Methylosarcina fibrata AML-C10: one gene and its partner. The protein of the gene in region 1 interacts with the protein of each later gene in a pairwise test. Links are inferred from orthologs where the notes say so. Each region holds a gene or a part of one and is shown on either strand. Other genes may lie near its edges.

Evidence for each region.
Region 2: the proteins of A3OW_RS0117695 (region 1) and mrcB interact in binary tests that used the Escherichia coli proteins (3 or more experiments, as listed by UniProt). The link is inferred for Methylosarcina fibrata AML-C10 from one-to-one orthologs.

The regions. Positions count from the first base shown.
Region 1 is NZ_KB889965.1:3,787,394-3,792,149, reverse strand. What follows is about bases 1,757-4,756. They hold A3OW_RS0117695 (peptidoglycan D,D-transpeptidase FtsI family protein), read right to left. Parts: upstream 4,163-4,756; coding sequence 2,351-4,162; downstream 1,757-2,350. Other genes in these bases: rsmH (16S rRNA (cytosine(1402)-N(4))-methyltransferase RsmH), read right to left, coding at 4,436-4,756; ftsL (cell division protein FtsL), read right to left, coding at 4,163-4,435; A3OW_RS0117700 (UDP-N-acetylmuramoyl-L-alanyl-D-glutamate--2,6-diaminopimelate ligase), read right to left, coding at 1,757-2,361. In the rest of the region: A3OW_RS0117705 (UDP-N-acetylmuramoyl-tripeptide--D-alanyl-D-alanine ligase), read right to left, coding at 1-875; more of A3OW_RS0117700, read right to left, coding at 856-1,756. UniProt on the Escherichia coli protein: Essential cell division protein that catalyzes cross-linking of the peptidoglycan cell wall at the division septum. Required for localization of FtsN.
Region 2 is NZ_KB889965.1:808,448-825,683, reverse strand. Bases 4,852-7,887 are described here. They hold mrcB (penicillin-binding protein 1B), read left to right. Parts: upstream 4,852-5,217; coding sequence 5,218-7,557; downstream 7,558-7,887. Other genes in these bases: lolA (outer membrane lipoprotein chaperone LolA), read left to right, coding at 7,575-7,887; A3OW_RS0104180 (HEAT repeat domain-containing protein), read left to right, coding at 4,852-4,880. In the rest of the region: A3OW_RS26240 (YVTN family beta-propeller repeat protein), read left to right, coding at 1-1,006; A3OW_RS28805 (hypothetical protein), read left to right, coding at 1,368-1,490; A3OW_RS0104195 (SOS response-associated peptidase), read left to right, coding at 1,519-2,190; A3OW_RS0104190 (HEAT repeat domain-containing protein), read right to left, coding at 2,471-3,106; A3OW_RS0104185 (GlcG/HbpS family heme-binding protein), read right to left, coding at 3,259-4,002; more of A3OW_RS0104180, read left to right, coding at 4,428-4,851; more of lolA, read left to right, coding at 7,888-8,207; A3OW_RS0104165 (replication-associated recombination protein A), read left to right, coding at 8,280-9,590; A3OW_RS0104160 (alpha/beta hydrolase), read right to left, coding at 9,703-10,725; A3OW_RS0104155 (AI-2E family transporter), read left to right, coding at 10,906-12,003; A3OW_RS0104150 (PhoH family protein), read right to left, coding at 12,160-13,578; A3OW_RS0104140 (peroxiredoxin), read right to left, coding at 13,782-14,261; A3OW_RS0104135 (glycine cleavage system protein R), read right to left, coding at 14,269-14,793; A3OW_RS0104130 (SPOR domain-containing protein), read left to right, coding at 14,958-16,196; A3OW_RS0104120 (DUF421 domain-containing protein), read left to right, coding at 16,707-17,201. UniProt on the Escherichia coli protein: Cell wall formation. Synthesis of cross-linked peptidoglycan from the lipid intermediates.

The DNA of each region.
Region 1 (4,756 bases):
GCAGCGGCCAAGGCGTTGACGACGTTGTGCCGGCCGGCCAGTTGCAGAACGCACTCGGCGGAACCGCCGGCGCTTACCAGTTGAAACGCCGTGGCGAAACGGTTGTCGACAATACCTGTTCTAATCGCTTTCGCCGTCAGGTCCGCCCGGTCGTGCAGTCCGAAAGACAGGGTTTTCCTGTCGCCCGCCAGCGACTTCCAGTAATCGTAATAACGGTCGTCGCGATTAATGACGGCCACGCCGTCCCGGCCCAACGTGCGGATGATTTCACCCTTGGCCCGGGCGACTCCTTCCACACTGCCGAAACCTTCGATATGAGCGGGGCCGGCATTGGTGAGAATCACCACGTCGGACCGAGCATAGCGGCTAGTATATTCGATTTCGCCGTGATGGTTGGCGCCCATCTCGATCACTCCGTACCGATGCTGCTCGTTCAGGCGCAGCAAAGTTAAAGGCACGCCGATGTCGTTGTTCAAGTTCCCCGGGGTGTAGAGCACCTGACCGTTAACCGAAAGAATCGCGGCAACCATTTCCTTGACGGTGGTCTTGCCGTTGCTCCCGGTAACGCCGACGATCGATGCCGGCAGGGTTCGGCGCCAGGCTCCCGCCAGTTCGGCCAGAGCGAAACGAGTATCGGCCACCGTTACGTGCGGTATTCCTGCCGTGACGCCCTTTCGAACAATGGCTGCGACGGCCCCGCCTTGCTCAGCCTGTTCGATAAAATCGTTACCGTCAAAAGTCTTCCCCTTGATGGCAATATAGAGAGCACCCGGCTGAATCGTCCTGGTATCGATGCCGACCGAAGAAACGGTCACGTCGTTACCGATCAGATCGCCGCCCACCCATCTGGAAATTTCACTCAACAACAATTGCATTTTGATCCGCTCTCTTATTTAATGCCGCTGCTACGATTCCGGCGTCACTAAATGGCAGCTTTACGCCGTTTATTTCCTGATACTGCTCATGGCCTTTGCCGGCAATGACGACATAGTCGTCCGGTTGTGCCTGCAAAACAGCGGTTTGTATGGCTTTTTCCCGATCTCGGATCACTTTCACCTTTTCCATGCGGCATCCCGATGCGATGTCGTCGACGATCGCCTGGCCGTCCTCAAAACGCGGATTGTCGTCCGTCAGGATGACCTGATCCGCCCACCGTTCGGCGATGGCGCCCATTTCGGGCCGCTTGCCGCGGTCCCGATTGCCGCCGCAGCCCAATACGACCCACACCGCCGAGTTACAATGTTTTCTTACGCTCGACAACACTTTTTCCACCGCATCGGGCGTATGCGCATAATCGACGAATACGACCGGAGCCCGGCCGCCACCGAAACGCTCCATCCGGCCCGCGACCGGCTTCAGCGAGCGTAACCTGCGAGCCGACTCTTCCAACGAATGACCCAAGGCCAGCATGACGGCTAAAACCGCCAACACGTTATCGATATTGAACTCGCCGAACAGCGGGATTCGTATCCGTTGGCATTCATGCTGCCAACGCACGTCGAATTCAATGCCGTCCGCCTGGTAGGCGATCCGTTCCGGCGCGAGACACTCGGCCTGTGCCGTTTTGTTCCCCTGCCGACTGTATCCCCATAACGCCACGTTCTTAGGAACAGTCGCCAGCACGCGGTTGCTGTAATCGTCGTCCAGGTTCACGACCGCAAAGGACAAATCCGGTTTATCGAACAGCTTCATTTTGGCCTGCACGTAAGCTTCCATAGAGCCGTGATAATCCAGATGATCCCGGCTGATGTTCGTCAATACCGCGCCTTTAAACCGAACGCCGTTTACTCGCCCCTGTTCCAGGCCGTGCGACGAAACTTCCATGGCCACCGATTTTTTTTGCTCGGCCGCCAGTTGAGCCAGAATCCGTTGCACGGCCAAGGCGTCCGGCGTGGTGTTCAATGTTTCGTTCAGCTTGCCCCATTCGCCCCAGCCCAAGGTTCCGATAATGCCGCAATCGTCCAGTAACTGGCCCAGAAACTGGCTGCAGGAGGTTTTGCCGTTGGTGCCGGTCAAGCCGATAACGTCAAGCCGGCGCGACGGATCCCCGTAAAAACGCGCCGCCACGTCCCCGAGTTTCAGTTCCAGATGATCTACTGCAATATGCGGTATTCTCTTTAACTGAAGGGCAAAACCGGCCGTATCTCCGGCGGGGTCAAACACCACCGCACAGGCCCCCTTCCGGACGGCTTCATCAAGATGCGTCAAGCCATGCTGCCTGGAACCGGCCAAGGCGATGAACACATCTCCCGGCACAAGCGTCCGGCTGTCCAGCGACAGGCCGGTTACCAACCGGTCTTCGGCAACCACCGCGATCCCTGCCAGTAACTGACTCAGTTGCAAGGCTGTTTCAAGAATCATTACGGGTCAACAACAGGGGCATGGTGCTCTGCTGATCGGGAGCGATGCCCAGGATTCTCAAGGCTCCGGCCATTACCTTGGAAAACACGGGCGCCGATACCAGCCCACCGTAATATTCCCCGGCCGAAGGTTCGTCGATCATTACCGTAATGATCAACCGCGGATCCCTGGCCGGCGCCAAGCCGGCAAAAACCGCAAAATATTTGTTGCTGCTGTATCCTCCGCGCCCCGCTTTTTTTACGGTCCCGGTTTTTCCGGCAACGGTATAGCCGTCCACGCGGGCTTCATAAGCGGTGCCGTCTTTCATGATCACGCTTTCCATCATGGTTCTTACGCTCTGAGCCGTCTTCGCGGAAAAAACCCGATGCGCATCCGGATCTTCCTCCCGCTTCAGCAAACTGACCGAATGCAGCATGCCGTCGTCAGCCAGGGCCGTATACGCTCTTGCCAGTTGCACCGCCGAAGCGTTCAGACCATAGCCGAACGACAGAATCGCCCGGTCGAAATCCTGCCATTTCCGGTAATCCGTCAAAATACCGCTTGCCTCTTTGGGAAAGCCCGCATTGGACGCCGTACCAAAGCCAAGCTGATGGTAAAGATTCCAGAGATATTTCGGCGGCATCTTCAAGGCCATTTGACTCACCGCGATATTGCTGGATTTTTTCAACACGTGCGTTAAATCGAGAGCTCCGTAGTTATGCACGTCCTTAACCTGATGACGACCGATCTCAAAGATTCCATGCGTGTAAAAAATATCGTTGGGACGGACATACCCCCCATCCAGCGCAGCGGCCACGACGAACGGTTTTACCGTCGAGCCCGGCTCGAACACTTCCGTAAAGGCGCGGTTTCTGTATAAGTTTTCCTTTAAATCCTCTCTTACATTCGGATTGAAGGAGGGCTGGTTGACCGCCGCCAGTATTTCGCCGTTTTTCGCATCCAATACCACTAAAGTACCCGACTTGGCCTTATGCGCTTCCACCGCCGACTGCAACTCACGATAAGCCAGATACTGAATGCGCTGATCGATGCTCAGCTCCAGGGTTCCGCCGGAGACGGGTTCTTTTATATTTTCTACGTCATCGATAATCTGACGCTTGCCGTCCCGGATGACCCGTTTTTTTCCCGGAATGCCTTTCAACAGGGCTTCATACCCTTTCTCCATGCCTTCCTGTCCGATATCGTTCAGATCGGTGAATCCCACGATATGCGCCGAAACGGCACCCGCCGGATAGAAGCGTTTGAACTCTCGATCGAAATTTACCCCCGGCAGGTTTAAATTCTTCACCTTCTCAGCGTCACCGGGACTGATCCGGCGAACCACATACGCAAATTGCCGGGTGGGATCGCTGTTAAACAACTTGGCCACTTTGCCTTGAGGCAACTCCAGCACTTTTTCCATTTGGCTGATGTGTTTGCGGTCCGCCGATCGGTAATTTTTCAGTTCCTCGGCAATTTGCTCGTCCGGTTGCTTATGTTTTTTCAGCTTCTCGATGAAACTGATCTCCGCCAGATGATGTTCCCTGGGATTCACCCAGATGGATTGCACCGGTGTACTAATCGCCAGCGGCTCTCCGTTTCGGTCCTTGATCATTCCTCGGTAAGCGGACACCGACACGTCGTCTACATGTTTCTTGTCTCCCTGTTCCTTAAGGAAGTCCTTGTTCAAAACCTGCAAATCCACTGCCTTTAAAACAAGCACGGCCATACAAGCCATCATGAATGAAACAACGAACTTTCTTCTGGACGAATAATCGCCATCACCGGCTTTCGTTTTGCTTTTTCGTTGATAGTCCAGCATTTACGGTTTTAAATAAACTATTTTATCCCGTTGCGGCATGGTCAGTTTTAAGTGCTGCCGCGCCAGTTGTTCAATCCGGTCGTGTTCGGCCAAAGTCGTCAGTTCCAATTGCAATTTCCCCCAGTCCACTTCGTATTGATCCAGGATTCTTTCCTGCTTTTGAATCTCGATAAAAACCAGGCGCGAATAGTATTTACTGTAAATCGCCCCCAGCGCCGACGCCAGCAATCCGGACAGCAGGACGCCGGCCAGCATGAAATGATATTTTGTCATTTAAACTCTCTCGGCCACCCGCATCACTGCGCTGCGTGCCCTGGGATTCTGCCCGATTTCCCGATCACCGGCCTTGATCGCCTTGCCGATTTTTTTCAGCATGCCTTTACTTATGTCGGCCTCTTTCACCGGCAGCTTGCCCGGATCAAATTTAGCCCCCGATTCAGACCTGATAAACTGCTTGACCATTCTGTCTTCCAGAGAATGAAAAGAGATGACCACTAATCGGCCGCCCGGCTTTAAAACACGAACGGATTGCTGCAGTGCTTCCTTGAGTTCGTCCAGCTCCCTGTTGATTTCGATGCGTATGGCCTGAAAAGT
Region 2 (17,236 bases), 3.0 Mb from region 1 along the record:
CTCCGTTTCAATCATCGATACGGCCACCGATACCGTGGTACAAAACCTGCTTGTCGGCCAAGCGCCTCGAGGCATTGCCGCCTCGCCGGATGGCAGCCGGGTCTATGTGGCCAACTTCGGTTCCAATACGGTCACGGCCATCGATACCGCCACCAAGACCGTAGCCTGGACGGCCGCCGCCGGCACCAATCCTTCCTATATGGCCGTAACGCCGGACAATGCTTACATTTATGTCACCAACACCACTTCCGGCACCGTTTCGGTCATCAATACCACGACACAAGCCCTGGAAAATACCATCTCGGTCGGCCCGACGCCCTGGAATATAACCATCTCGCCCGACGGCAAGCGGGCATTTACCGAGGTCGCCAACGGCAATGCCGCCGTAGCCATCGATACGGCCAGCCGGACAGTCCTGGCCACCATACCGGTTGGCACCGGCCCCTACTGGGCAGAGTTGAGCCCTGACGGCAGCAAACTGTACGTTACCAGCCCGCCGGCCGGCACCGTTTCGGTCATCGATACCGCCAGTCTGACCGTGACCAATACAATCACGACCGGTCTTAATCCCTGGACCGTGTTAGCTACCGATCTCACCCCCGGCATTCCGGCGGACGGCGACGGCGACGGCATCCCCGACAGCAGCGACAACTGCCCGTCGGTAGCCAATCCCGATCAGATTGACAGCAACGGCAACGGCATCGGCGATGCCTGCGACGCGCCGCCCCCTGCACCGACCATCAGCAGTGTGAGCCCGTCTTCCGTAGCACGGGGCACAACGGCCACCTTGACCCTGACCGGCACCGGTTTTGTCTCCGGGATTAGCGCGACAGTCGGTCCTGTAGGGAGCGGCGTGGTGGTGCAGCAGATAACATATCTCAGCTCGACCAGTTGTCAAGTGACAGTGAACGTTACCAGCACGGCACCGAAAGGAACTAAAATTTTGACGCTGATCAATCCCGACGGCCAAAGAGCAATTCGGAAAAACGGATTTACGGTTCAATAAGTCACCCCGAGCGGCATGGAAAAATAAGCCCTGTGCCGCTCAGGATTTCTGACTATCGCATTTACATCCTTTTTCAAACCCGCCAAAGCGATATGCCTGCTTTGGCTTCAATCTCTGCAATAAATCTAATGACTGCCGTCTTCAGCCTGCAATGAATTACCTGGAACGTTTGCAAACGGAGAGGTCAGAAAGGCTCGTCTGCGAGAATGTTCTTTCAAGAGTTTCCTGCCACTCTTTGGAACAAACTTTCCATTTTGGAATCTTTTATTTAGATTCATACTAAACAATTGACGGATTCTTCAAATGGCGAGCGCTCCTATGCTGCCGGCCCTAACCATATAATTGACAAAGGGGGATGACCATGTTGAGGATGGTATTCGAAGTCGTCATGGTACTGGCGGTAGTCATCGGACTATGGATGATGAAGGCGAGCACCGAAGAAAATAAAATTAATGACGACGATAAAGGCAATAACGGTATTTAAAGCTCAATTCAAAACAACGATTGATCCTATGTGCGGCCGATTCGCTCTTTACAGCGATCCTTATGCTTTATCTCACCGCTTCAGTACAGAGGCGCCTTTGGATTTGCCGCCTCGATTTAATATTGCGCCGACACAAAGCATTCTAATCATCCGGGAAGAAAGCAATAAAAGGCAATTTACTTTGGCCAGATGGGGTCTGGTTCCGCATTGGGCGAAGACGATAGAAGTCGGCTATACCAGTTATAACGCCCGGGCGGAAACAGTGGCCCAAAAACCGGGATACCGGGAGGCTTTCAAGCGACGGCGCTGCCTGATACCGGCGGATGGCTATTACCAATGGCAAGCGGTGGCCGGCTCGAAGGCCAAACAACCGTGGTTTATCGTACTGCGTAATCAACTTCCCATGGCACTGGCTGGACTATGGGAAGAATGGCGGAGTCCGGCAGGAGAGAATTTGGAAAGCTGCGTCATCATTGTAACGGAAGCGAACGCCCTTTTGCGGTCGATTTATAATCGTATGCCGGTCGTTCTGGCTCCCGCTCATTGGAATGACTGGCTTGAATTAAGAGCGAGAGACACTCATCGCCTTCAAAACCTGCTGAAACCCTATCCTAGCGAAGAGATGGCGGCCTGGCCGGTGAGCAGGAAAGTCAACAACCCAATGTACGATTCCGAAAAATGCATAGAAACGGTGAATTAAGAACTTGTTTATCAAGCCGGTGAGAAATTTTCGGTAAAACGGAAAATATGGCCGTATCAAATGAAGCCATTAGAAAAGAAGCGGCATAAATATACGGCAACTATCCTGGAAAATTTCGGTCCGGCCGTAACATGGAAATCTTTGGTTTTAAAGGGCCGTTATGGCCGGTTAGCGAAACAGTCCTGACCGACAGCCGGACTTCATCGAAAACAACGTTCATCCTGGAATCTTCCGGCTTGATACGCCGTTAATCGGCTCTTTTTGTCGAATCGATTAATATTTATTGACTGTATTCATTCGCTTGATCCAGATAATCCTGGGCCAGTTCTCTGACCGCCTCGTCGGGATGGGACTGCGCCACTTTTTTTAATTTTTCCGCGACACGGGCGCTTTCTTGTCCGGACAGGCCTTCCACCGCATTCATAACCACTTCCGAGTCCGGATCGTCCAAAGCTCTCAACATCAAATCCACCGCCTGCTCATCGTCGCTGAAATCCTGCAATTGCAAGATGGCTTCTCTCCGCAATTCGGGCTCCGGACTGGTATAGGCTTCCTTTAACAAGGCCACTGCGTTTTTTTCGTCGGCCTGCACCAAAGCAATGAGCGCCTCGGATTTTTCCTCGACATCGGCCGCTCCTTCATAGTCCTGCCGGAATTCTTCCAGCTCTTCGGCGTCGACGGTTTCATCAGCCTCGGCCCCGTCCGTTGGCGTAAACGAAGGCCGGTTACCGGCGGATTCCGTTTTCTTTGACGGAGTGTTTGAATCCGGGGTTTTATCGATCTTGCGGGAATCCTGCTGAAGGGCTTTTTGGAAAAGCGTCCGGGTGTCGTTACCGCCCTCGCCTTCCTTGCCGGTATCGTTGCACGCGCACAGGGTCAATGCCAGCACGACCATTGTCACTCGCTTTTTTATCATCTTTTTTCAGTCATTAAAAATTGTGGAAGACATGCATTTGAGTTAGCCTGGAGAAGCAGAAAGAGTCCGGAAGGAGCGGCAAGTTCAATATTAAAAAAGTTTGAGGGAACCGGACAAGTCATCCGGTTCCCCACGTTAAATCAGAGATTTTTTTAAGGAAAGCGCTGACTCAAACCGACGATGTTCTCGGTATAAAAAGTCGCCGAACTTCCGGAACAGTCAGGATACCCTCCCGCATAATCGATATCGGCTTCGGTTGCCGGAGCCTGGGCGATACCGTTGGTCGCGAAATAGTTTCTAACCCGTCTGGCAATATTATGATCCGCGCAGGAAGTGTCGCCACTGACTCCGACGGCGCCCACCACCTGATCGTTTGCGTCAAACAAGGACAACCCGCCGCCAAATACGTTGATGCCGCCGATCCTTCGTCCTACCAGTGGATCTTTATTGGTACCGAATTTTTCGCTGTTACCCGCATAAGCCCATTTTGTATCGACCGGATTACTGTGCTGAAGACCATAAAGCGGACCGCCTTCGAGCACGGCACCATAGAGACTGGCAGTAGAAAAAGCAAAACCGCCCGTGGAATTGGCGCTCGATCCTTGGTTGTTATTCAAGGTCGCCGCCGTATAGGCTTTCTGAGCCGAAATAATGCGGCTGGCCAACCATTGATCGTTTAATTTTTCGCCCGTTCTGGCAACGGCGCAAACTCTGCCGTCGGCATTGACAACGGTACCCCACATGTCAAAACCCAAGCCCCCGTTATCCTGAGTGACTGCCGCATCCAATGCCGCTTTCAACTGGTCGTAAGTCACCGGACAGTCCTTGGGCGGAGCGGCGAATACGCCTGTAGAAATCAGCGCCAGGATTGAACCTTTTAGTATCATTTTTTTCATAGTTCTATCACATCCTCTCTAATAAGTTTTATTTAAATAGCCCAATTCAACTTATCCTATTGTCAATCCGAATCGGTTAAATTAAGCTTTCGGTTTGCGATTTCTCGGTCCCGCAGAAATCGGCCGCAAACCGGTATCATTATATTTAGTATGATTTCCTCTATCAACTTCTATATAAAAATCAATAATTTTAATAAATTTCATCAAGTTAATGTAAAATGGTGAGCGTTAATAATAAGAAAGCTATTTCTCGCTTCATACTATTGATCGTTGCCATCCCGTTTGCAGCGTATTTTTTCCCTCCCATAACGGCGAAAATTAAAGCCGTCTATTCAACCTTCAGTAATTCGGCTAGAACCCGCCATCCGGAACAGCCTTCAAAGCCCGCTTCAATAACTTCCCGATCGAACTCATTCAATCAAGTTTTGCGGCAACGATATCTGGCGGCAACGGAACAACAGGCCTTTACAAAACAGTCGGCAAACGATCCCGACAGCCTTCAAATGGTCGAAGAAGCCTTGCACTCTTTGCATAACGATCAGGAGGCGGAAGACCGGGAATTAGCCGTCATGACTCTAGGCGAATACGCGACCGATAACGCAAAGGAAGGTATTTTGTTTGCTTTGGGCGATCCCGACATGAATGTCAGAGAGCAGGCGGTCATTCAGATCAGCGAATGGGGAGACGCAAAAGAGCGGCAACGACTATTGATTGCCGCCTTGGAAAACAATAATTCCGATATCGTCGTCCTAACTCTGGAATCGATATCCGAGGTGGATGATCCCCAGTTGATCGAGCGATTGAGCAGCTTGAGCAAAGATAAAAACGAGCAAATTAGAGAAGCTGCCGAATTGGCGTTGGCTCTGGCCGGCGAATAATGCTCCCCGCCGGTTTTTTGGATTTTTTTGAGAATGGAATAGGAAACGGAAGCCGTTCTTTGTCAATCTTCGAATTTAATCTTCGAATTTAAAGTTCAAAGTCGGATTGTTCCAATAATTTACAATCCAGGCCTTCTCGGGGCAAAACAGACACGACTCCAACCATTGAAAATTTTTCCTTTTTATCAAGCAGCGGCAGAACTTTTTCTTCTATTCACTTTTCATTCATCCTGAAATTGATACATTCATCCGTCATGAGGTTTCCAGTCCTGATGATGTATAATATCCGGTTTAACTGCCGTGATGCATTCCGGCATTCCCAATAGATCGAGAGGCTATGACAGAAAGAGCTAAAAAGCGTGGATCCCGATACAATCCGAAAAAGCCCCGAGGCCGTCGGGCCTCGCACTGGTTTGGAACCCTTCTATTAATAGGTCTTGTCGGGTTTGCGTTTGTTTTAACCAGCTATCTCGGCTATCTCGATTACAACGTCCGGAAACAGTTCGAAGGCAAGCGCTGGGCGATTCCTGCCAGAGTGTACGCGAATCCGGTCGAACTTTATGCCGGCTATAACCTGACGGAGGCCAAATTCGAGGAATTGCTGGGGCAACTGCACTATCGGACCGATCCTCTTCTATCGGCGGACGGCACCTTTTTTAAAAAAGATCAAGGAATCATCGTAAAAACCCGTGATTTTACTTTTCTGGACCAAAAGCAGCCGAGTACCACCCTGCGCGTCGACTTTAACCAATCGGGCATCAGCGCTGTTACCGATTTAACGCAAAAAAAAGACATTGCCATTATCCGTATGGATCCGGTGCTGATCGGCAGCTTTTACCCTACCATCAAGGAAGACCGGGTTCTGATCAAGCTCGAAGAAGCTCCGGACATGCTGATCAAGGGCCTCCTGGCTTCCGAGGACCGGGATTTTTACCAGCATTTCGGCATTTCCCTGCGCGGCATCGCCCGGGCGATGTGGAACAACATGCGGGCCGGCGGCATGGTTCAGGGCGGCAGCACCATCACTCAACAACTGGTTAAAAACTTTTACCTCACGTCCGAGCGCAGTTTGTCCCGAAAGGTAAAAGAAGCCTTGATGGCGTTGATTCTGGAATACCGCTACAGCAAGAATGAAATTCTGGAAGCCTATTTAAACGAAATCTATCTCGGCCAGGACGGCGCCAGCGCCGTCCACGGCTTCGGTCTGGCCAGCGAATTTTATTTCGGCGGTTCCTTGAAGAATCTTCCGATGGAACAACTGGCGACCCTGGTGGCGCTGGTTCGGGGGCCCTCCGAATACGATCCGAGGCGCTTTCCCGAACGGTCTTTGCAACGGCGCAATCTGGTGCTGGACGAGATGGCGGCGGAAGGCTACCTGAGCACCGAGCAAGCCGAAGAAGCCAAAGCCAAACCCTTGAACGTGATCGCCAATACCCATCGCTCGGCCAACCGCTATCCGGGATTTCTGGATCTGGTCAAGCGCCAGCTCAGACGCGATTACCGGGAGGAAGACCTGACCTCCGAAGGGCTGGTCATTTTCACTACCCTGGATACCCGGATTCAGGATACGCTGGAACAGACGGTCGCCAGCAAATTGAGTCAGCTCGAAAAACTGCCCAAGACCAAAAATCTTGAAACCGCGGTCGTCGTAACCCATCGGGACAGCGGTGAAATTGCCGCTCTGGCCAGCGGCCGGAAAAATTCGGCATCGGGATTCAACCGCGCCCTCGACGCCGTCAGGCCGATCGGCTCGTTGATCAAGCCGGTCGTCTATCTCAGCGCGCTCGAGTATCCGAACCGGTACACCATCACCTCGCCGGTGAGCGATTCGGCCGTTTTCGTCAAGGGTCCGAACGGCAACGACTGGAGCCCTAAAAATTACGACAATAGGGAGCATGGCACCGTCCCCCTGCATACCGCTCTAGCCAAATCCTACAATCTCGCCACGGTCCGCATCGGCATGGACGTCGGCATTGCGCGAACGGCCAAAACCTTGAGAAACATGGGCGTGACCCGCAAGGTGGAATTGTATCCGTCATTCCTGTTGGGCGCCATGCAATTGACCCCGATGGAAGTGACCCAAATGTATCAAACGTTGGCCGGAGACGGTTTTTCGCCGCCTTTGAAAGCGATCAGAGGAGTCCTTTCGTCCAGCGGCGAGCGTCTTCAAAGTTATCCTTTCACCGTCCGGCAGGCCGTCGACCCTTCGGCGACCTACATCGTCAACACCATTTTGCAGGAAGTCATGCAGAGCGGCACCGGCCAATCGGCTTATTCCGCCTTTCCTCCGGGGTATGGCTTGGTCGGCAAAACGGGCACCACCAACGATGCCAAGGACAGTTGGTTTGCCGGTTACAGCGGGGATTATCTATCGGTGGTCTGGGTGGGACGCGACGACAACAAACCGGCAGGGCTCACCGGCGCCACCGGCGCGCTGCAGGTCTGGACGGCTCTGATGCGGCAAATTTCGACGCAACCGGTCGATCTGATTCCGCCCGACAACATCAAGATGGTCTGGGTGGATCCCTACAACGGCTTGCTGGCCGGCGAGACCTGCCCAGGCGCCAGGAATTATCCTTACATTTCCGGCTCCGAACCGACGGCTTATTCTTCGTGCAGCCCGACGCCGGGAACCCAACAGGATAGCAACTGGTTTAATGATTTATTTACGCAATAATGATCGACGGGATTGCCATGTCTAGAATCAATTTTTACAACCTGATCTTAATCGCCTGGCTGACGTGCACCGGCCAGGCTTTGGCGGCAGACAAGCCGATTCAGCAGTTGAAAACTTTTCTGGCGACCTCAAAATCGCTCAGCGCGAATTTTAAACAAGTGCTGCTCAATGAAGCGGGCAATCCCGTGAGGACCAGCTACGGCGTTTTTTATCTGCAAAGGCCGGGAAAATTCCGCTGGAATTACGAGAAGCCTTTTACCCAGGAAATCGTCGCCGATGCCGGCAAAGTCTGGTTTTACGATACCGATCTGGAACAGGTGACCATCAAAAAACTGGACGAGTCGCTGGGCTCCACCCCGGCCTTGCTGTTAAGCGGACAGATTTCGCTGGAAGATAACTTTATCATGGAAGATCAGGGCATCGACGGCGACATGCAATGGATCAAGCTGTCGCCGAAAAGCGAGGAAAGCACTTTCAAATACATCCTCATCGGCTTGACCAAAGGGATCCTCGGCGGCATGGAATTAAGCGACAATTTCGGCCAGTTGACCCGCATTTATTTTTCCGATGTCATCGTCAATCCTCCGCTGAAACAGACGCTCTTCCAATTCACGCCTCCGAAAGGAGTGGACGTTTTTTCCGATAAATAAACCGGATTGGAGGCCTGATCCGCCGTCGGAGGACGGCCTCGACCGCTTGCCGAAGGATGCTCGTTTGCCTTTATGATGTTTGAGGACCTGACCAAGCCGCTGGCCGACCGGATGCGCCCCCACTCATTGGAAGAATACGTCGGCCAGCAGCATATACTGACGGCCGGCAAGCCGCTGTATGAAGCGATCCGCTCGGGCCGGCTGCATTCGATGATATTCTGGGGGCCGCCCGGCACCGGAAAGACCACGCTGGCCCGTCTGATCGCCCGACATTCGGATGCCGAGTTCATGCCGGTTTCGGCGGTTTTGGCCGGCGTCAAGGAAATTAGGGCGGCCGTCGCCGAAGCCAAATCGATTCAGCAGACGCAACACCGGCGCACGGTGTTGTTCGTCGACGAAGTGCATCGTTTCAATAAATCCCAACAGGATGCCTTTCTGCCGCACGTCGAAGACGGCACCGTGTATTTTGTCGGAGCGACCACCGAAAATCCTTCTTTCGCCCTCAACAACGCCTTGCTCTCAAGAGCGCGGGTGTACGTGCTCAAGTCATTGACGGCCGAGGATCTGCTGACGGTCCTGAACGCGGCGCTTGCCGATTCCGGCAAAGGTCTGGGCGGCCTGGGTCTGGCCGTGAGCGAGGACGTCAAGCGGCAATTTGCCCAGGCGGCCGACGGCGACGCCAGAAAATTGTTGAATCTGCTGGAACTGGCCGCAGAACTCGCGGCCGCGCACGACAGCCGGAACATCGACGAAGCCTGCGCCCGCGAGGTGCTGAGCGGCAGCGTCCGGCGCTTCGATCAGCAGGGCGACGAATTTTACAATCAGATTTCGGCGCTGCACAAATCGGTACGCGGCAGCTCCCCGGATGCCGCCCTGTACTGGCTGTGCCGGATGATCGACGGCGGCTGCGACCTGGCCTATCTGGCCCGCCGCATCGTCCGGATCGCGTCCGAAGACATCGGCAATGCCGATCCGAGAGCCTTGCAAATCGCCCTCAATGCCTGGGAAGCGCAGGAACGTCTGGGCAGTCCCGAAGGCGAACTCAGCCTGGCGCAAGCGGTCGTTTATCTGGCTTGTGCGCCGAAAAGCAACGCCGTCTACAAGGCCTATAACGCGGCCATGCAGGACGCCAGGCAGCACGGCAGTCTGGAAGTGCCGGTGCATTTGCGGAATGCTCCGACCGCCTTGATGCAGGCGCTGGATTACGGCAAGGAATACCGCTATGCGCATGACGAAGCCGAAGCCTATGCCGCGGGCGAAAACTATTTTCCCGAACCGTTGCAGGACAGAAGTTACTATCAGCCCGTCGACCGGGGGCTGGAGATTAAAATCGGTGAAAAACTCAAGTATTTAAAGCAACTGGACCGCCGGCACCGGCGTTAAAGCGGTGCCCTGCCCGGCTCTTTGTCATCCGCTATGCCCGGCAGCCCTGCCGACGGAACTTAACCGAAAAGACCGGCCGAGAACGGCCGAAGCGATGAGTCGAGGCCGATTTTTAATTTTCCAGCTTGTCGCCTGCGGACGGCGCCAGCAGAATCTGGGCGCGTTGATCGGCTCCCGACGGCAATCTTCCGGAGCCGGCTTCGATCCATGCCGTTATGTCCTGCCAGATCGTCTCTCCCTGCAGATCCCGAAGCAGCATATGATAGCCGTTCTGATAAAAAGCAACGGTTTTCACCGTAGCAGGCCTGGCGCTCAAAAACTGTTGAAGAAAGGCATAAGTCGGCTCTTTCGGAATGATTTCGTCTTTCTCTCCGTAAAGCAGCAGTGTATTGGCGTGCAACAAGCCGGCGCTGTCGAACGCTTTGTCCATCAGATTGGTCAGGCCGTACAAGGTTTCCACTCGGGTACTTTTGATCACCCAGGGATCCCGGCCCAGAGCGTGGAGCATCTCTACATTGTCGGAAGGCGTCACTTTAACGCCCTCGCCGGTCAGGGTAAGCCAGGGCAAGCTGTGCGCCAGCGTCCACAACAAGCCGGTCTGGTACCAGGGCATCGTCTCTCTGGCCCATAACGCCGGGGCGGCCAGAATGATTCCCGCCACTTCGGGCCTGTCCTTCCCGCTCATCGCCGTGATAATGACGGCTCCCCCCATGCTTTCGCCCAAAAGATAAATGGGGAGTTGCGGATAACGCCGGGCGATCAGCCTCACTGCGGTTTTCAAATCGTCGGCATAGGCCTTGCTTCCGGCCCACAGGCCGCGTTTCGGAGCGGCCCCGAAACCGCGTTGATCGTAGGCAAAACTGGCAATCCCCTGCTTGCTGAAAAAGCGGCCCGGCTGATCGAAAAACCGGCTGTAGTCGTTGAACCCGTGCAAGGCAATGATAACCGCCTTAGGCTCGGTTTCCGGCAGCCAAAATCTTAACGGCAAACGGGCGCCGTCTTCCGTTACGATGGTGTTTCCAAGCAATTGCGCCGTGTAGTTTTTTTCTCCGGGGGGGTAGATCATCGGCATACAACCCAACAACACGCCGATGCATAAGATGATACTGATTAACAAGGGGTAAAGCATTTTCATAAATTTTCCGGTATTTTTCCGTATAATTTCCTCATTCCGATTCCAATGTGTTTCGACGCCTGCCTTGGCGGGCACGCGACCAGCCAAAGTCCAATTCCTTCTTTCCAATAAAGAAGAGTTTAGAGCAGCGTGTCGAGATAGAATAGAAAATCAGCCATTCCTATCCATTATTTATCATTGATGACTCCTCAAAACCAGTTTGTAAACATACAGTTATTTCGGGAATATTTCAGGCGGATTCTGCCCAATCCTCAGGCGGTATCATTAGCCATCATTTTGGTAGTCAGCTTCGTTCTGATCTACTCTTTGTCAGACATTCTGATGCCGGCATTTACTTCAATCGTCATCGCCTATTTATTGGAAGGCCTGGTGGCCAAGGCCGAAAGTTACAAAATACCGCGCTTGCCGGCGGTCTGTCTGGTGTTTTCGGTGTTTATGGCCGGCCTGATCTTTTTACTGTTTTATCTCATTCCGATCATTTCCCAGCAGGCGATGGAACTCATTCAAAACATACCGATGATCATCGAAAGAGCTCAAACCGGGATCATGCGGCTGCCGAAAATGTATCCTAAATTCTTTTCGGAAAGAAAAATCCTGGAAATGCTGTATACCCTGCAAAGGGAATTGATCATTTACGGACAAAACATGCTGTCGGCTTCGGCCGCCTCGGTGGTTGGCCTGGTCAGCGTGTTGGTTTATCTGTTTCTCGTGCCGATGATGGTTTTTTTCTTTCTCAAGGACAAACACAAGCTGATCGCCTGGTTCGTGCAGTTTCTGCCGCGGGACCGCTATTTGTCGGTACGGGTCTGGAATGAAGTGAACACGCAGATCGGCAATTACGTGCGCGGAAAAATTGTCGAGGTATTTATCCTCTTGGTGGTAAGCTATGCCACCTTTGCGGCGATGGGGCTGAATTACGCCTTGTTGCTCGCGGTCCTGATGGGCCTTCAGGTGATCATTCCTTATATCGGGGCCACCCTGGTGACCTTTCCGGTGCTGGGCATCGCTTATTTCCAGTGGGGCCTGGGCGGAGACGACTTCATGTATGTGCTCATGGCCTACTCGATCATTCAGATGCTGGACGGCGTCATTCTGGTGCCCCTGTTGTTCTCCGAAGCCGTCAACCTGCACGCCATCGCGATCATTGTCGCCATCCTGTTTTTCGGCGGCCTATGGGGCTTCTGGGGCGTATTTTTCGCCATTCCTTTAGCGACCGTCGTCCAGGCGGTGCTGACGGCCTGGCCTCGAATCGGAGATCAGAAGCACGACTATTATTAGAGCGTTTCCTATCACTTGCAGAGGCGAATTCATTCGGCCACGCGACGTGAAAATGCTCCAGCGCACGGGGACAAACCATTCTGACCACGATTTGAACCGGAAATCGCCCGCTCCGATTCTCTTCCTGTGCGCCGGGGAACGAACGGATGAGCGCCGTTACAGCGTCTCCGAGGCGTAATCGGCCAGACGCGAGCGCTCGCCGCGGCGCAAGGTGATGTGCGCGCTGTGCGGCCATCGTTTGAAGCGATCCACGATATACGTCAACCCGGAGGTGGTGGCCGTCAAATAGGGCGTATCGATTTGCGAAAGATTGCCGATGCAGATGATTTTGGTTCCGGGACCGGCGCGGGTGATCAGGGTTTTCAACTGCTTCGCCGTCAGGTTCTGGGCCTCGTCAATGATCAGGTAGCGGTTGAGCAGGGTGCGTCCCCGCATGAAGTTGAGCGAGCGGATTTTCACCCGGTTCATCAACAGATTGTTGGTCGCGCTCTGTTCCCATTCATTGCGGCCGCTGCGGTTGCCCAGCAGTTCCAGATTGTCCATCAGCGCCCCCATCCACGGCGCCATCTTTTCTTCCTCGGTTCCGGGTAGAAAACCGATGTCCTCTCCGATCGGCACCGTTTCCCGGGTCATGATGATTTCGTTATAAAGCTTCTGCTCCATCGTCATCGTCAAACCCGCCGCCAGCGCCAGCAAAGTCTTGCCGGTTCCGGCGGTGCCGAGGAGCGTAACGAAATCGATTTCAGGATCCAGCAAAACATTGAATGCGTAGTTCTGTTCGCGGTTTTTGGCGGTGATTCCCCAGACGTTGTTGTGTTTGCTGCGGTAATCCCTGGCCAGTTCCAGAATCGCCTGACGCTGATTGCATTCCCTGACGATGGCTTCGAAATTGGAGTCCTTTTCGATGTAAAGATATTGATTGGGATACCATTCGGCCACCAGAGGCGCTTCGAGCCGATAAAACGTTCTTCCTTTTTCCTGCCAGGACTCCATCTTGCTGCCGTGCAATTCCCAAAAATCCTCAGGCAGTGCGTCGGCGCCGCTGTACAATAGATCGATGTCTTCGAGCACCTGATCGTTGTGGTAATCTTCGGCCGGCAAATCAAGCGTCGCCGCCTTGATGCGCATGTTGATGTCTTTGGAGACCAGAATCACATTGACGTTCGGCAATTGCTTCTTGAGGGCAAGAACGACGCCGAGGATCGAGTTGTCGGGCGTACGACCGGGCATGCTTTCCGGGAGCAGTCCGGTCATGGCCCGGGTTTGAAAATACAGCCGCCCCATTCTGTCGGCTTCGGCAGGAATCACGCCGCGTTCGATCAGCGACAAGGGCAAGCCGTCTTCGATGGTTTGCTGGTTGGCGTCCCGTATCAGCTCGTCGAGAAAGCGGCTGACCTGGCGGACGTTACGGGCCATTTCGGTCAGGCCTTTCTTGAAATGGTCCAGTTCTTCCAGAACGATCATCGGAATAAAGATGTCATGCTCCTGAAAGCGGAATATCGACGACGGATCGTGAATGAGAACGTTGGTATCCAAAACAAACAGTTTTTTATCCGGGGTGGTTTTAATATTCATCGACAATACGGAACTCGGGGATAAGTGGGATCAATTTATAGATTAGCTTAAATTCCATCGATCGGCCGGCGCTCGACGTCCTGCCGCGGCGGTCGTTCACGGAAAAGGTCGGACATTCGGAACCATTCAAGAACAAAGAAGGCGGCGCATGGCGATTCGGTACATGAATGACGGGAACGGGCGCAACCGTGCGAAAAACCGCCTTATTGCGGGGCGGCAAGTTCCGAGAGCGCCCGCAACACCTCGGCGACGTGGGTTTTAACCGTCACCTTGCGCCATTCGCGTACCAGAATGCCCTGAGGGTCGAATAAAAAAGTGCTGCGCTCGATGCCTCTGACCTGTTTGCCGTACATGTTTTTCATCTTGACGACGTCGAACAGACGGCACAACGTCTCGTCCGGATCCGACAAGAGGTCGAAAGGAAAGGCCTGTTTGCATTTGAAATTTTCATGAGATCGCAACGAATCTCTGGACACACCGAAAACCACGGCATTCATTGCCTGGAAGCGATCGATATGAGCGCCGAAATCGCGCCCTTCCAGCGTACAGCCGGGAGTGCTGTCTTTGGGATAAAAATATAAAACGATGAAGCGGCCTTTAAAATTTGTTAAATTAATCGATTGGCCGCCGGTGGCCGGGATTTCCACATCCGGGGCGGAACTGCCGAGAGTCAGGGGAGTCATCAATAACCTAGCGTTTAATGGGTTCAAGAATGGCGTCGATATTCAATTGGTCGCAAAAGTCCAGAAATTCTTCGCGTAAGGCCAGCAATCGCAGTTGCGGAGGTATTAAAATGATAAAGCGGGTGGAAAACACCGAAGTCTGAATATAAGGCGCTTGATAGGCGCTGCCGGTTATTTCTTCGATTTCGATTTCCCGTTCGCAGAGAAAGGCCGTGAGGGATTCGATGATGTTGTCGCGGTCCAGGGAGATGGTTTCCAGGGAATAAGGCACGTAGTCCCTCCCCTTTTCTTTTTGTTCCGGCCGGATGGCATGAATTTTTATTTCCGTTCTTTTCTGGATGGCTTCCAGGGCGCTTTCGAATTTGGCGATCTGGTTCCAGTTTCCCTGGATCAGCAGGTAAGCGCCGTAGGCCTGAACCAGGCGCGACGATCTTAATTCAAGGATACTGCATCGGCTATCGCGAATGGCCGGTAATATATCCGAAATGAGAGTGGACGGGTTATGACCTAGAACGGTGAGAGCCAGTTTCATTATTTTGTTCTTATGATTCTGTAGGTTTATCCTGTTATTAATCACTGCGCTGTACTAGCTTTAAGTTTGATTACCCTTAAACGAAAGACATTTATTTCGATAGCGACTAACATTGAATACCAAGGCCGAAATTTATTCCTATCTTACTATTAATGAGTACAAAAATGACAGTTTCTCTGCACAAAAAATCTAAAGAAAAACGATACCGCGACGTATTTGCACCCTCGGACGCGAATCTTTATGCGCCGTTGACCGAAGATCTGGAGGATGAAGATGCCATCGATCGTTTACTCATGAACACCGGATTCGATGCAGAAAACGACCACGAGCCCCCTGCTCCGTGGAACCCCTGGATTGAGGAACGGGAAGGACCGGTCGATTTTGCAACCCTTGTCGAAGAACGGCCTGCGGCCAATAAAATCGAGCCTCTCATAACGCTTGACGAAGAAGCCCCCGCCGTTTCCTTGTCCTCAATCGATCCGGTTCAGAACCGGCCGGAACCGCCGTTTGCCGACAATTCCGCAGCCGCCGAAACCATCGATTTTGCCGTCGAATCCGAATCCTGGCGCCTGGACGAGCACTCGGCGCTTGCTCTGCCGGGGGCCATTCGTGAAGAAAAGCTTCGGATTGAAGATCTGGTCGAGCTGGGGACGATTCCCAGCCGGATCGAACCGATCGAGGACGATCCGGCCGAAACGCCGGTACCTTTCGGCCAAAGCCAATCCTCTTCGATTGATGAAGAACCTCTCCCCGTTTTGGAGTACGGGACTTCCGAACGACGCGTCATCAGCGCGGAAGAAAAAGAGTTCCGGAACGCGATGGCAGCCCAAACAAAAAAAGCTTTCGTTTTCAGTTGCATTGCTTTAGGGATCAGCGTCGGATCGGCCGCCGTCGCGGTTTTCGCGCTGACTGCAACTGAGCCGTCACGGCAAGCACCGGGATTATCCGCTCAGACCGGGCTGCCTCGGCAAGAAACCTCGGGGCCTGCTCAAAACAACGGAATCGGAAAAACGGCCGAACACGAAACGCCTTCCGAAACCCTGTTGCCCGTTGCGATGCCAAACGGCGGAACAATCCGGCAGACCTCGTTTGAAAAATCCTTCGATGCCGGCAGTCATTCTTCATCGTCCGGCAAAGCCTTTACCATGCCGGAAACGACGAATGCCAAACCGGGCTGGTTCGTTAATTTAGTCTCCTTCAGACAGCGAAGCGATGCCGAACAGCAGGCCCTGCAATTGATCAAAAAAGGCGTTCGCACCGAAATCGTCGAAGTCGAAGTTGATCAGTCCAAATGGTATCGGCTGCGCGTGGGCGGTTTTACCCGGCAGGAACAAGCCGCGGCTTACGCCGAAAAAATAAAAAAACCATTGCAACTCGATTCCATCTGGGTGGCCAACAGTTAAGCCGCACCATTTTATTTTCATCCGGAATGTCACGCGATCTTCCTGGCGCAAAGCAAACCGGACAGCCGTATCGACAAGTTACGCGCCACGGAAACGACCGGATTCAATGAGCACGAATTCAATGATTATTCCAAATTGTTCAAAGTTTCACTGGAAGATGTCATGACCCGGATAGACGGCTCCGCCAAAGGCTCGATCGGCGTTTTCTTCTACGACGGACTGCCTTGCGTCCCTCTGTTCATCATTCTCCGCAGCGAAACCCGGAAAATCGAAGGAATTCGCTCCTGCTCCGGCAGTCCTTTGCATGTCAATCGAAAATACTCTAACCCAACCTCGGCGAGACGACAAAACAAACGCCAGGTCACGCGGGCAGCCTCCAAAACAAGGGATTTATTTCATCTTTCGCCAGCTCTAATCTGATAAACATCCTTCCGCCGCACAGCGAAAGAAAAGCCCGGCTCTGGCATCCGGAGTTCCGGCTGCGCGGCATCGTACCCGGGAGCAAACGCAGTGAGCACGTTTCATTCAATCGATTGGCAAGCCTTTTTCATTCCTTCCCTGCCTATCGGAGAAATCTTCCTGCGCGGCACGATCGTGTATTTCTTTCTCTTCATCGTGCTGCGGCTGCTCAGGCGTGAAGCGGGAGCGCTGGGCATTTCCGACCTCCTCGTCGTCGTACTGATCGCCGACGCCGCGCAAAACGCCATGGCCCATGACTACAAGTCGATCACGGAAGGGCTTGTTCTCGTCTCCACGCTGGCGTTCTGGGATTATTTTCTCGACTGGCTGGGTTATCACTTTCCGGCGGTGCAGCGCCTGCTGCGTCCGCCTCCCCGGCTTCTGATCAAGGATGGGCGGCTCCAGCGGCGGAACCTGAGGCTGGAAATGGTCAGCGAAGAAGAATTAATGGGAAAGCTGCGGGAAGAAGGGATAGAGCGCCTGGAAGAAGTCAAGCAAAGCTATATCGAAGCGAACGGCACGATCAGCGTAATAAAAAAAGATTGAAGCACAGGACAGGGCTACCCAGGCATCGGGCCGGA